DNA from 4 places in the Neorhizobium sp. T25_27 genome. Region 4 is predicted to be linked to each of the others. Evidence: riboswitches for the same ligand, from Rfam matches in the RefSeq annotation. Region 4 holds a riboswitch; each other region holds the start of a gene.
The links. A riboswitch is a leader RNA that binds a small molecule or an ion and turns the genes downstream of it on or off. The one in region 4 is predicted to bind cobalamin.
Positions count from the first base shown of each region.

Region 1: linked by a shared signal. The riboswitch ahead of C5J24_RS14235 (aromatic ring-hydroxylating dioxygenase subunit alpha) and the one ahead of C5J24_RS26840 (DUF1636 domain-containing protein) in region 4 are both predicted to bind cobalamin.
Region 2: linked by a shared signal. The riboswitch ahead of C5J24_RS24145 ((2Fe-2S) ferredoxin domain-containing protein) and the one ahead of C5J24_RS26840 (DUF1636 domain-containing protein) in region 4 are both predicted to bind cobalamin.
Region 3: linked by a shared signal. The riboswitch ahead of bluB (5,6-dimethylbenzimidazole synthase) and the one ahead of C5J24_RS26840 (DUF1636 domain-containing protein) in region 4 are both predicted to bind cobalamin.

Region 1 is NZ_PVBJ01000004.1:198,448-200,641, forward strand. It holds gene C5J24_RS14230 (DUF6656 family protein) at 1-465, opposite strand, end outside; cobalamin riboswitch at 631-865, shown strand; gene C5J24_RS14235 (aromatic ring-hydroxylating dioxygenase subunit alpha) at 967-2,194, shown strand, end outside.
Region 2 is NZ_PVBJ01000010.1:108,551-110,744, reverse strand. It holds gene aztD (zinc metallochaperone AztD) at 1-691, shown strand, start outside; cobalamin riboswitch at 785-979, shown strand; gene C5J24_RS24145 ((2Fe-2S) ferredoxin domain-containing protein) at 1,076-1,885, shown strand; gene C5J24_RS24140 (ABC transporter substrate-binding protein) at 1,882-2,194, shown strand, end outside.
Region 3 is NZ_PVBJ01000001.1:1,134,133-1,136,326, reverse strand. It holds gene C5J24_RS05650 (TolB family protein) at 1-808, shown strand, start outside; cobalamin riboswitch at 836-1,027, shown strand; gene bluB (5,6-dimethylbenzimidazole synthase) at 1,107-1,793, shown strand; gene C5J24_RS05640 (hypothetical protein) at 1,794-2,194, opposite strand, start outside.
Region 4 is NZ_PVBJ01000012.1:174,306-176,499, forward strand. It holds gene cobW (cobalamin biosynthesis protein CobW) at 1-469, opposite strand, end outside; gene C5J24_RS26840 (DUF1636 domain-containing protein) at 466-876, opposite strand; cobalamin riboswitch at 983-1,224, opposite strand; cobalamin riboswitch at 1,284-1,513, shown strand; gene C5J24_RS26845 (CbtB-domain containing protein) at 1,550-1,726, shown strand; gene C5J24_RS26850 (CbtA family protein) at 1,740-2,194, shown strand, end outside.

The sequences.
Region 1 (2,194 bases), on a different contig from region 4:
GCGTTCGACCGCAACGGCAAAATACATGCGTGAATTGGCCGGGCTGATATGCTCGAAAAAGGTTTCTTCCTCGCCGATCTTGGAGAAGAAGTTGGCGATATAGAACGACCAGCTCACCGGGCCGCCGCGTGGAAGAAACGTTCTTGCCGCGGTGACGTGGCAATAGCCGAGATGCGGCCGCTCATCGAGCGTGTGGTGGAAGATGATCTTCGGAAAGTTGATCGAGCGATGGAAGGAGTTGATCCGGTTGTGGCTCGTTTCCCCAGCTGCCTCGAGCCTTTTGCCCGTGCGCTCGGCGACTTCGTTATGGGTGAGATAGCGGCGCTCTTCCGGCAGCCAGACCGGATTGTAGCGGGAGCTGCGCCCCGTCCGGAGGAATTCGGAATGGGAAGCAGTCTTCACTACCACCGGCGCCGGAGGCGGTGGAGGGGCTTTGTAGTAACGGATCTTTCCCTTGGCCTGCACGGTGGCATCGCTCCCATTCACGCCGGGATTTTATGGCTTATCCCTTAATGACAGGTTTCGCTTTCGCGGGGCTGGAGTGTTGCATTTTGGGCCGTTTCGCCGCTGTCGCCAACGCGGTTGCCGATGTCGCAATGTCGCCTATGCGACACGCTCGCTCGATGATTATATCCGCCTCGATCTTGAGGTGCCGCCTGACTAGGGAAGGCGGAGAATTGGGAAGCCGGCAGGGGTCTTTAGAAACCCTAATCTGGCGCTGCCCCCGCAACGGTGGTGGAGCAATAAGGCACGGCATGAGCCACTGGGAAAGAGCCGCAAGGGCCACCCGGGAAGGCGCCGAGCCGGTCCCCTGAACGGGACAAGCTCCTGAGCCCGGAAACCAGCCTCGGGATCAAAAATGACGACCGGACGCGGCGGGCGTTCGGGACAGGGTGTTGGGTGGGCCTTGAAGGCCGGCCGGCATTTCCATGTCCTTCCGCTGTCCACATTGACGAGGAAGATAATATGGAAATTCGCAATCAAGCCCTGCGGCAGCTTAAGAACCGCCGTGAAGGCTTCAGCCTCGAACAGCCCTTCTATACCGATCCCGCCTATTTCAAGCTCGATCTGGAAATGATCTGGTATCGCGACTGGCTGTTCGTCGGGCATGATTGCGAGCTGCCCAAGGCCGGAGCCTATTTCACCCTGCAGATCGGCGATTATCCGGTCGTCGTCGTGCGCGGCCGCGACAACCAGATCCGGGCGCTGCACAATACCTGCCGCCATCGCGGCAGCCGCGTCTGCACCAAGGAGCATGGCTCGGCGGTCCGGCTCGTCTGTCCCTACCACCAATGGACCTACGAGCTGGACGGCTCGCTTCTGGTCGGCCGCCAGATGGGCCAGGACTTCGACAAGACCCAGTTCAGCATGAAGAAGGTCCATTGCGAAAGCGTGGCGGGCTTTATCTTCATCTGCCTTGCGAACGAGGCGCCGGATTTCGCGCCGGTTCGTGCGGCGATCGAGCCCTATATGGCCCCGCATCGCCTCTCGGAAGCCAAGGTCGCGCACCAGTCGACGATCATCGAGAAGGGCAATTGGAAGCTCGTCTGGGAAAACAACCGCGAGTGCTACCACTGCGCCGCCAACCACCCGGAGCTCTGCCGCACCTATCCGGAATCGCCCACCGCAACCGGCGTCCAGGGCGCCAAGGACGATCCGGTCATCGCCGCCCATTGGCAGCGTTGCGAGGAGGCCGGGTTGCCGAGCGAATTCCGGATGGACGAGACCGGCCAGTTCCGCGTCGCGCGCATGCCGCTGATCGAAGATGCCGAGAGTTATACGATGAGCGGCCGCAACGCCGTGCAGCGCAAACTCTCCGAGGACGTAACGATCAACTCGATCGGCACCATGCTGCTCTTCCACTATCCGAGCAGCTGGAACCACATTCTGGGCGACCACGCGATCTCGTTCCGCGTCACCCCGCTCGGGCCGGAGGAAACGGCGGTCACCACAAAATGGCTGGTCCACAAGGATGCGGTCGAGGGCGTCGACTACAATCTCGAGGAACTGACCCATGTCTGGAACATGACCAACGACCAGGACCGCCAGATCGTCGAGGAAAACGCCTTCGGCATCCGCTCGCCCGCTTATGAGCCGGGTCCCTATTCGCCACTCCACGAAGGCGGCGTCATGCAGTTCGTCGAATGGTATTCGAACTTCATGGTCAACCGGCTGCAGGGCGACCAGGCGCAAC
Region 2 (2,194 bases), on a different contig from region 4:
GGTCCCAAACACTGAAATCGAAACCAAGCCCGACGAACTGCCGCCGAGGGTCGGCCTTCGGGTCGTCGATCAGGCGGGCAAGCAGTTCGGCGACGTCGCGAAATGCACCGATCTTCACGGCGAGGCCACCTCGGCCCGGCTGGTTGCCTTCGGTTGCAAGGAAGGAGTTCTCGTTGCCCGGCCCGGTGGCATTGATGGCCCGAAGCTGGACATGCTCGCTTACCCGGCGGATCTGCCAAAGGGCAGCACCGGGACCTTGCTTGGTGGCAAGGCGATGCAGTTTTTCCTCGGCAACTACGGCGAGGACAAAATCGTCCTGATCGATCCGGACGCCGAGAAGCACTTCCGACTGATCGCCCTGCCCACCCGCCGCGTCGACTTCCTGCTGGACCCAGCAACGCCGCGCAGTGCCTACATCCTGACGGAGGACGGTGATCTTCATGTGCTGGACGTGATCAAGGGCGAGATCGTTCGCAAAGCCAAGGTCACCGAGCCCTACAGCAAGGACGGCCATTGGCGTGATCCGCGGCCGCGTCTTGCCGTTGCGGACGGCCATATCGTCATTACCGATCCGCGGCACTCGCTGGTTCGCGTTGTCGATGCGGAAAGCCTGAAGGAGGTCCGGACGATTCCCGTCGAAGGAAAACCCTTTACGATCGTTGCCGTCGGCGGCTCCGGCGCATCGCATTGATGCAATAACCTTGGTCCGGAATTGTTACGGCAGTTCCGGACCAGCCGCGTGATGCTGCATGAAGCGGCGCCGTTGACAGTCGGCAGCGGGAGTGTAGGTTGGCGGCGTCAAGGTTCTTCCATCCCGCGATGGAAGCTAAGAGGGAATCCGGTAAAAACCGGAGCTGTCCCGCAACTGTGAGCGGTGAGCCGTTCGTCCAACATGTCACTGGCAGTCAATGCCGGGAAGACGGACGATGAAGGCTTTGACCCGCGAGCCAGGAGACCTGCCTGACGATAGAAGTTCCGTGGTCGGGGTGTGCCACAGGAATGACGGTTCCGTCGGGCCATCGTGCCTGCCGCAACCTTCATTTTTGCTGCCGCCTCCTTGAGTGAGACGAAGGCAGTGAAAACACAGGGATTATCTTCCCAGAACGTATCCGGGCGCGCCGTCCTCCTGATCGCCAAATCCGCCTTTGCGGCATCGCCGCATCTGGAAATGCAGCGGCTCGCGAAACTTGCGGCCGGCATGACCGGGGCCGGAACGGTGCGGTTCGCCTTTACCGAACAGGGAACCCCCTCGCTGCGCGAAGCGCTGTCCAATCTGCTCGACGAGGATGTCGAAACCGTCGTCATCGTGCCGCTCGTCCTGCCCATGGAGCCGAGCTTCCATATCTGGCTAACGAAATCGCTGACGCGCTGGAAGGCCGCCGACAGCCGCCCCTGGCCGGCCTTGTCCGTCGCCAAGGATATCGCCTCCAGCACGCTGATGGCGCAGCTTCTCGGCGAACTGCTGGAGACGGCCGAGGAGCTGGATGTCCCGAAAACCGAAAACCCACCCGTCATCGAAGGTTCACTCGTGCCAGCCCAGAAACGCCGCGCACTCGTCTGCCAGGGCGGCCCCTGCAACGCGGCCGGAGCCGATTTGATCTGGGGACATCTGCGCAACCAACAGGAGCGGCAGAAATTGCGCGCTGCCGGCGACGGCACGATGACCGCAAAATCCACCTGTCTCGGTCCCTGCAGTCTGGCGCCCGTGCTGCAGGTGTTTCCGGAAGGCACCTATTACGGCGGCGTCACCGAAGATGCGATCGACCGGATCGTCGGCGAGCACCTGCTTGGCGGCCGGATCGTCGAGAACTTCGCCTATCACCCAACGGGCCGCAAGCAGCGGCTTCGTATCCCATCCGAACAGAACAAGAGGAGAGAGAATTGACGTCGCAGACGCTATCGCGCCTAGCCGCCGCCTGGTTCACCGCCACCACCTTGGCCGCCGCAGGCACTGTCTTCGCAGGCGAGCCGCTTCGCGTCGGTGCCACCTACATCACCAGCGGCACGGACCCCGCCAAGGGCTCGAACGGCTGGGCGCTGGTCAGCCATGGCGTCGGCGAGAACCTCTTCACCGTCGATCGGGACGGCAAGCTCGTGCCGGAGCTGGCCGAGAAGGCGGAGCGCATCGGGGACCTGATCTGGACCGTGACCCTGAAACCCGGCCGCCTGTTCTCCGATGGCACGCCCGTCACCG
Region 3 (2,194 bases), on a different contig from region 4:
CAATATCCGGACGAGGACGATGCGGGTGGTCTGGCAGACGGAAGCCCTGTTCGAGGCGCCCAACTGGTCGCCCGACGGGTGTTATCTGATGCTGAACAGCGAGGGCCTGATCTATCGGCTGTCACCGGAGGGTGACGACGGGCCAGGACTGGTCGATACCGGCTTTGCCCGCCAATGCAACAACGACCACGGCATTTCGCCGGGCGGTTCGCTGATCGCCATTTCCGACAAGGTAGAGTTCGGCAAGTCGGCGATCTATGTGCTCCCCGCCGGTGGCGGCGTGCCACGGCTGGTGACCCGGAACCTGCCGTCCTACTGGCATGGCTGGTCACCGGACGGAAAAAGTTTCGCCTATTGCGGCATCCGCGGCGACGAGTTCGACATCTATACGATCGGCATCGAAGGTGGCGCAGAGACGCGGCTGACCTTCGGCGAGGGCCGCAACGACGGGCCGGATTTTTCGCCGGATGGAAAATGGATCTATTTCAATTCCAGCCGCACCGGATTGACGCAGATCTGGCGGGTTCCGGCCGCCGGCGGCGTGGCCGAGCGGATCACCGATGGCGGTTACGGCGACTGGTTCCCGCATCCGTCACCGAAGGGTGACAAGATCGTCTTTGTCTCCTACGACGCCGATGTCTTCGACCACCCGCGCGATCTCGACGTCCGCGTCAGGCTGATGGACATGGACGGCGGCAATGTCGAAACGCTGTTCGAGCTCTTTGGCGGGCAGGGCACGATGAATTCACCGAACTGGTCGCCGGATGGCGATGAGTTTGCCTACGTGCGCTATTTCCTAGTCGCATGAGCGCCTTGCGCGGAGGATAGCGTAAGGGCATAACCGATCCTGTCAGGTGCCGGCGACAAGCCGGAGAATCGGGAATCCGGGGTGGAACCGGAACGTGCCCAACGCTGTGAGGTGGACGCTCGGCCGCAGGATTGAAAGCCACTGGGATTTTCCCGGGAAGGCGGCGGCGGAAGCGGACGAAGCCAAGTCAGAAGACCGGCCTGACAAGATAGACCAGCCCGCGCGGACAGCGGAAAGGTTTCGGACCTCTCTTTGCTTCTGAAGGGCAAGGGAGCGACGGCATTGTTGGGGACAAACGATGCAGCCTGATCCTTTCGCGCATGCCTTGCTGCCTGCCGGTGAATTTTCGAAGGCCGAGCGCGCGGCCGTCTACAGGGCGATCGAGACGCGCCGCGACGTGCGCGACCAGTTCCTGCCCGATCCACTGCCGGACGACCTGGTAAGGCGGCTGCTTGGCGCAGCGCATTCGGCACCCTCGGTCGGCTTCATGCAGCCCTGGAATTTCATCCTCATCCGCGATCCTGCAGTGCGAGAGGCGGCTCGTGCCGCCTTCTCGCGCGCCAATGACGAAGCCGTCGAGATGTTTGCCGAGGAAAGCCGTGACCTCTATCGCAGCCTCAAGCTCGAAGGCATCGTCAAGGCGCCGCTGTCGATCTGCGTCACCTGCGATCCGGATCGTGCCGGCCCGGTCGTGCTCGGCCGCACCCACAACCCGCGCATGGACGTCTATTCGACCGTCTGCGCCGTGCAGAACCTGTGGCTTGCGGCAAGGGCCGAGGGCGTCGGTGTCGGCTGGGTCAGCATCTTTCACGAGGAGGACGTGCGTGCGCTGCTGGGCATTCCCGATCGCGTCGAGATCGTCGCGTGGCTGTGCCTCGGTTATACCGACCGCCTCTACGCCGAGCCGGAATTGGCGCTCAAGGGCTGGCGCCAGCGGTTGGCCCTGGAGGAGCTGATCTTTCAGGATCGCTGGGATAACCGTTGATCACTGCTGCGGCTGCGGTCCTGCCGATTTCGGATTGCTGAGGTCGATATCCGCTTCAGGCAGGAAAGCCGGCCCGACGGTGCGCACCTTCTTGTTTGGATCGTATGGCCGCTCCGGCGGCGGCGTGAGCACCGGCGGCTGGACCGCGGCCTGCGGCTTTTGCGGGCGGGTCTGCAGTTTGGTGATCCCGGAATAGGGCTGCTCTTCCCTCGGAAGTTCGATGCCCGGCACCTTTCGGCGATCGTCGACAACAGGCGGCAGCGGCTCGAACGAGGGGATGCAGCGCTGTTCGCGAATGGCGGCGAGAATGGCATTCCGCTCTTCCGAGGGCAGGATCATCTGCCGCGAACTGTTCCGTTCCGCCGCCAGCGCGTCGCGGCTCTGCTCCATTCTTTCCAGCG
Region 4 (2,194 bases):
CGCGCTGCGCTTCCAGCGCCTCGTGATCGTCGGCAACGCGACCTTCAGCGAGCGCCAGTCCGTCGACCACGGCAATCACCGCGTCGACCGTCACCCGTGCCTTGACGTCAGGCCATTGGAAGGCCTGGACGAGGGGTTTCGGCAGCGCGAGGCCGGAGGTTTCGATGAGGATGTGGTCGACGCGGGGTTCGATAGCCAGGATCCGGTCGATCGCCGGCACGAAATCGTCCGCCACGGTGCAGCAGATGCAGCCGTTGGCGAGCTCGATGATATTGTCTTCCGGGCAGCTTTCGATGCCGCAGCCTTTCAGCACGTCGCCGTCGATGCCGACATCGCCGAATTCATTGACGATGATCGCCAGCCGCTTGCCCTTCAGGTTTTCGATCAGGTTGCGGATCAGCGTGGTCTTGCCGGCTCCCAGAAACCCGGTAACGACGGTGCAGGGAACGCGGTCGAACGAAACGCTCATGATGGCATGTCCTCGTGGTGATGAAAGGGTGGAATACGGGCCGTCATGCCCTTGCCGCGCAGGCAGGTCGGGCGGCCGCGAAGGGGAAGGAAGCCGCGCTCGTCCTCGGCCAGCATCATCGCGCCGGTGACGATGTCCTCGACATTGTCGAGCGACAGGTGGCCGAAGACATAGGACCAGCCGCTCTTGTGGTTGAAGGCGGCGCTCGGGCTTTTTTCGCAATTGGCAAGGCAGGTGACCGGCTTGACCGCGAGCGGCTTGCCGTTTGCTGCCTCGCGCAGCGCCGCGATCAGTGCGATGCCGGGCCGGATTTCGCCGTCGGACGCGTCACGGCAATTGGTGCAGACGAAAATCGTCACATCTGCCGGGCCGGCGGTTGCCGGATCATCTGGTCGGTGGTCACTCATCGGTCAGCCGCGTTCCCGCCGGGGTCGAAAAATCGGGGCGCGGAGCAGAAGGTCGAAATCCCTCTGCGGTGATCGAGAAACTTCCTCCGGAGCACCCCGCCCGGTGAAGCAAAATTAATCGGACGGCAGGTCTCCTGGCTCGCGGGTCGTCGCCATTTGCCTGCCTTCCCAGGATACCGTTGGCCGGATTTCCCAGTGGCTTGACGGCCAAATGGCCGTTTTAGGCAATGGCTCGCCGCCTACAGTTGCGGGGGCAGCCGCGGCATTGGTCCTGAAAAAAGGGATCGCACCGCATTCTCTCTTAGCCCTCCCCGTTGCCGGAAAGGGACCATCTCCTTTCAAGTAAGCCCGGTCGCAGGCCCATGTCAATGCGTCGCAAAGGCGATTGCCGTCACGCCGAATTCGTCTATAGTGGCCGAGCCTATGGTGCCCGAAAGGGTTTTAGAGGGAATGCGGTGCGACGGAATTCTGCCGTCCAACCCGCGGCTGCCCCCGCAACTGTAAGCGGAAAGTCTTCGACCAAAACGGCTGTTTGGCCGTCAAGCCACTGGGAAATCCGGCCAACGGGATCCTGGGAAGGCGGGAGAAGGCGTCCGATCCGCGAGCCAGGAGACCTGCCAGAGGCGGCAAAGAACGTGAACGGCCCTCGGGTGGAGGGCGAAAGGACGAGACCATGGTTACGAACTCTGCTGCAGCTGCAGTCAGCCTCTCCGCTTCGAAGATCATTCCCCTCAGCATGACGGCCCTGCTCGGCCTGTTCATCGTCGGCTTTGTCGGCTTCTCGCATCTGGAAGTCGTCCACAATGCCGCGCATGACACGCGCCACTCGCTCGCCTTCCCCTGCCACTGAGGAGTTCTCCCCAATGTCGTTGTTTCGCAACATCGTCTTCACGGCGGTGATCGCCGGGCTTTTGTCCGGACTGCTACTGACCGTGATGCAGAGCTTCTCCACCGTGCCGCTGATCCTGCAGGCGGAAGTGTTCGAGAATGCCGCGCCTGAGGCAGGCCACAGCCATGATGCTGCGCCGGCCGCAGGCGCCACGGCATCGGCCGCCGAGCATCACCACGGCGACGAAGCGTGGGCTCCCGCCGATGGCTTCGAGCGTTTCATCTATACTGCTGCCGCAGACATGCTGTCGGCTATCGGTTTTGCCCTTGTCCTGGTTGCCGCCTCGGAAGCGTTCGGCGGCTTCAAGGGCTGGCGCGGCGGCCTGATGTTCGGCATTGCCGGCTTCCTCGCCGTCATCCTTGCGCCCGGCCTCGGCCTGCCGCCGGAACTGCCCGGCATGCCGGCTGCGGAACTCGGCCCGCGCCAGAT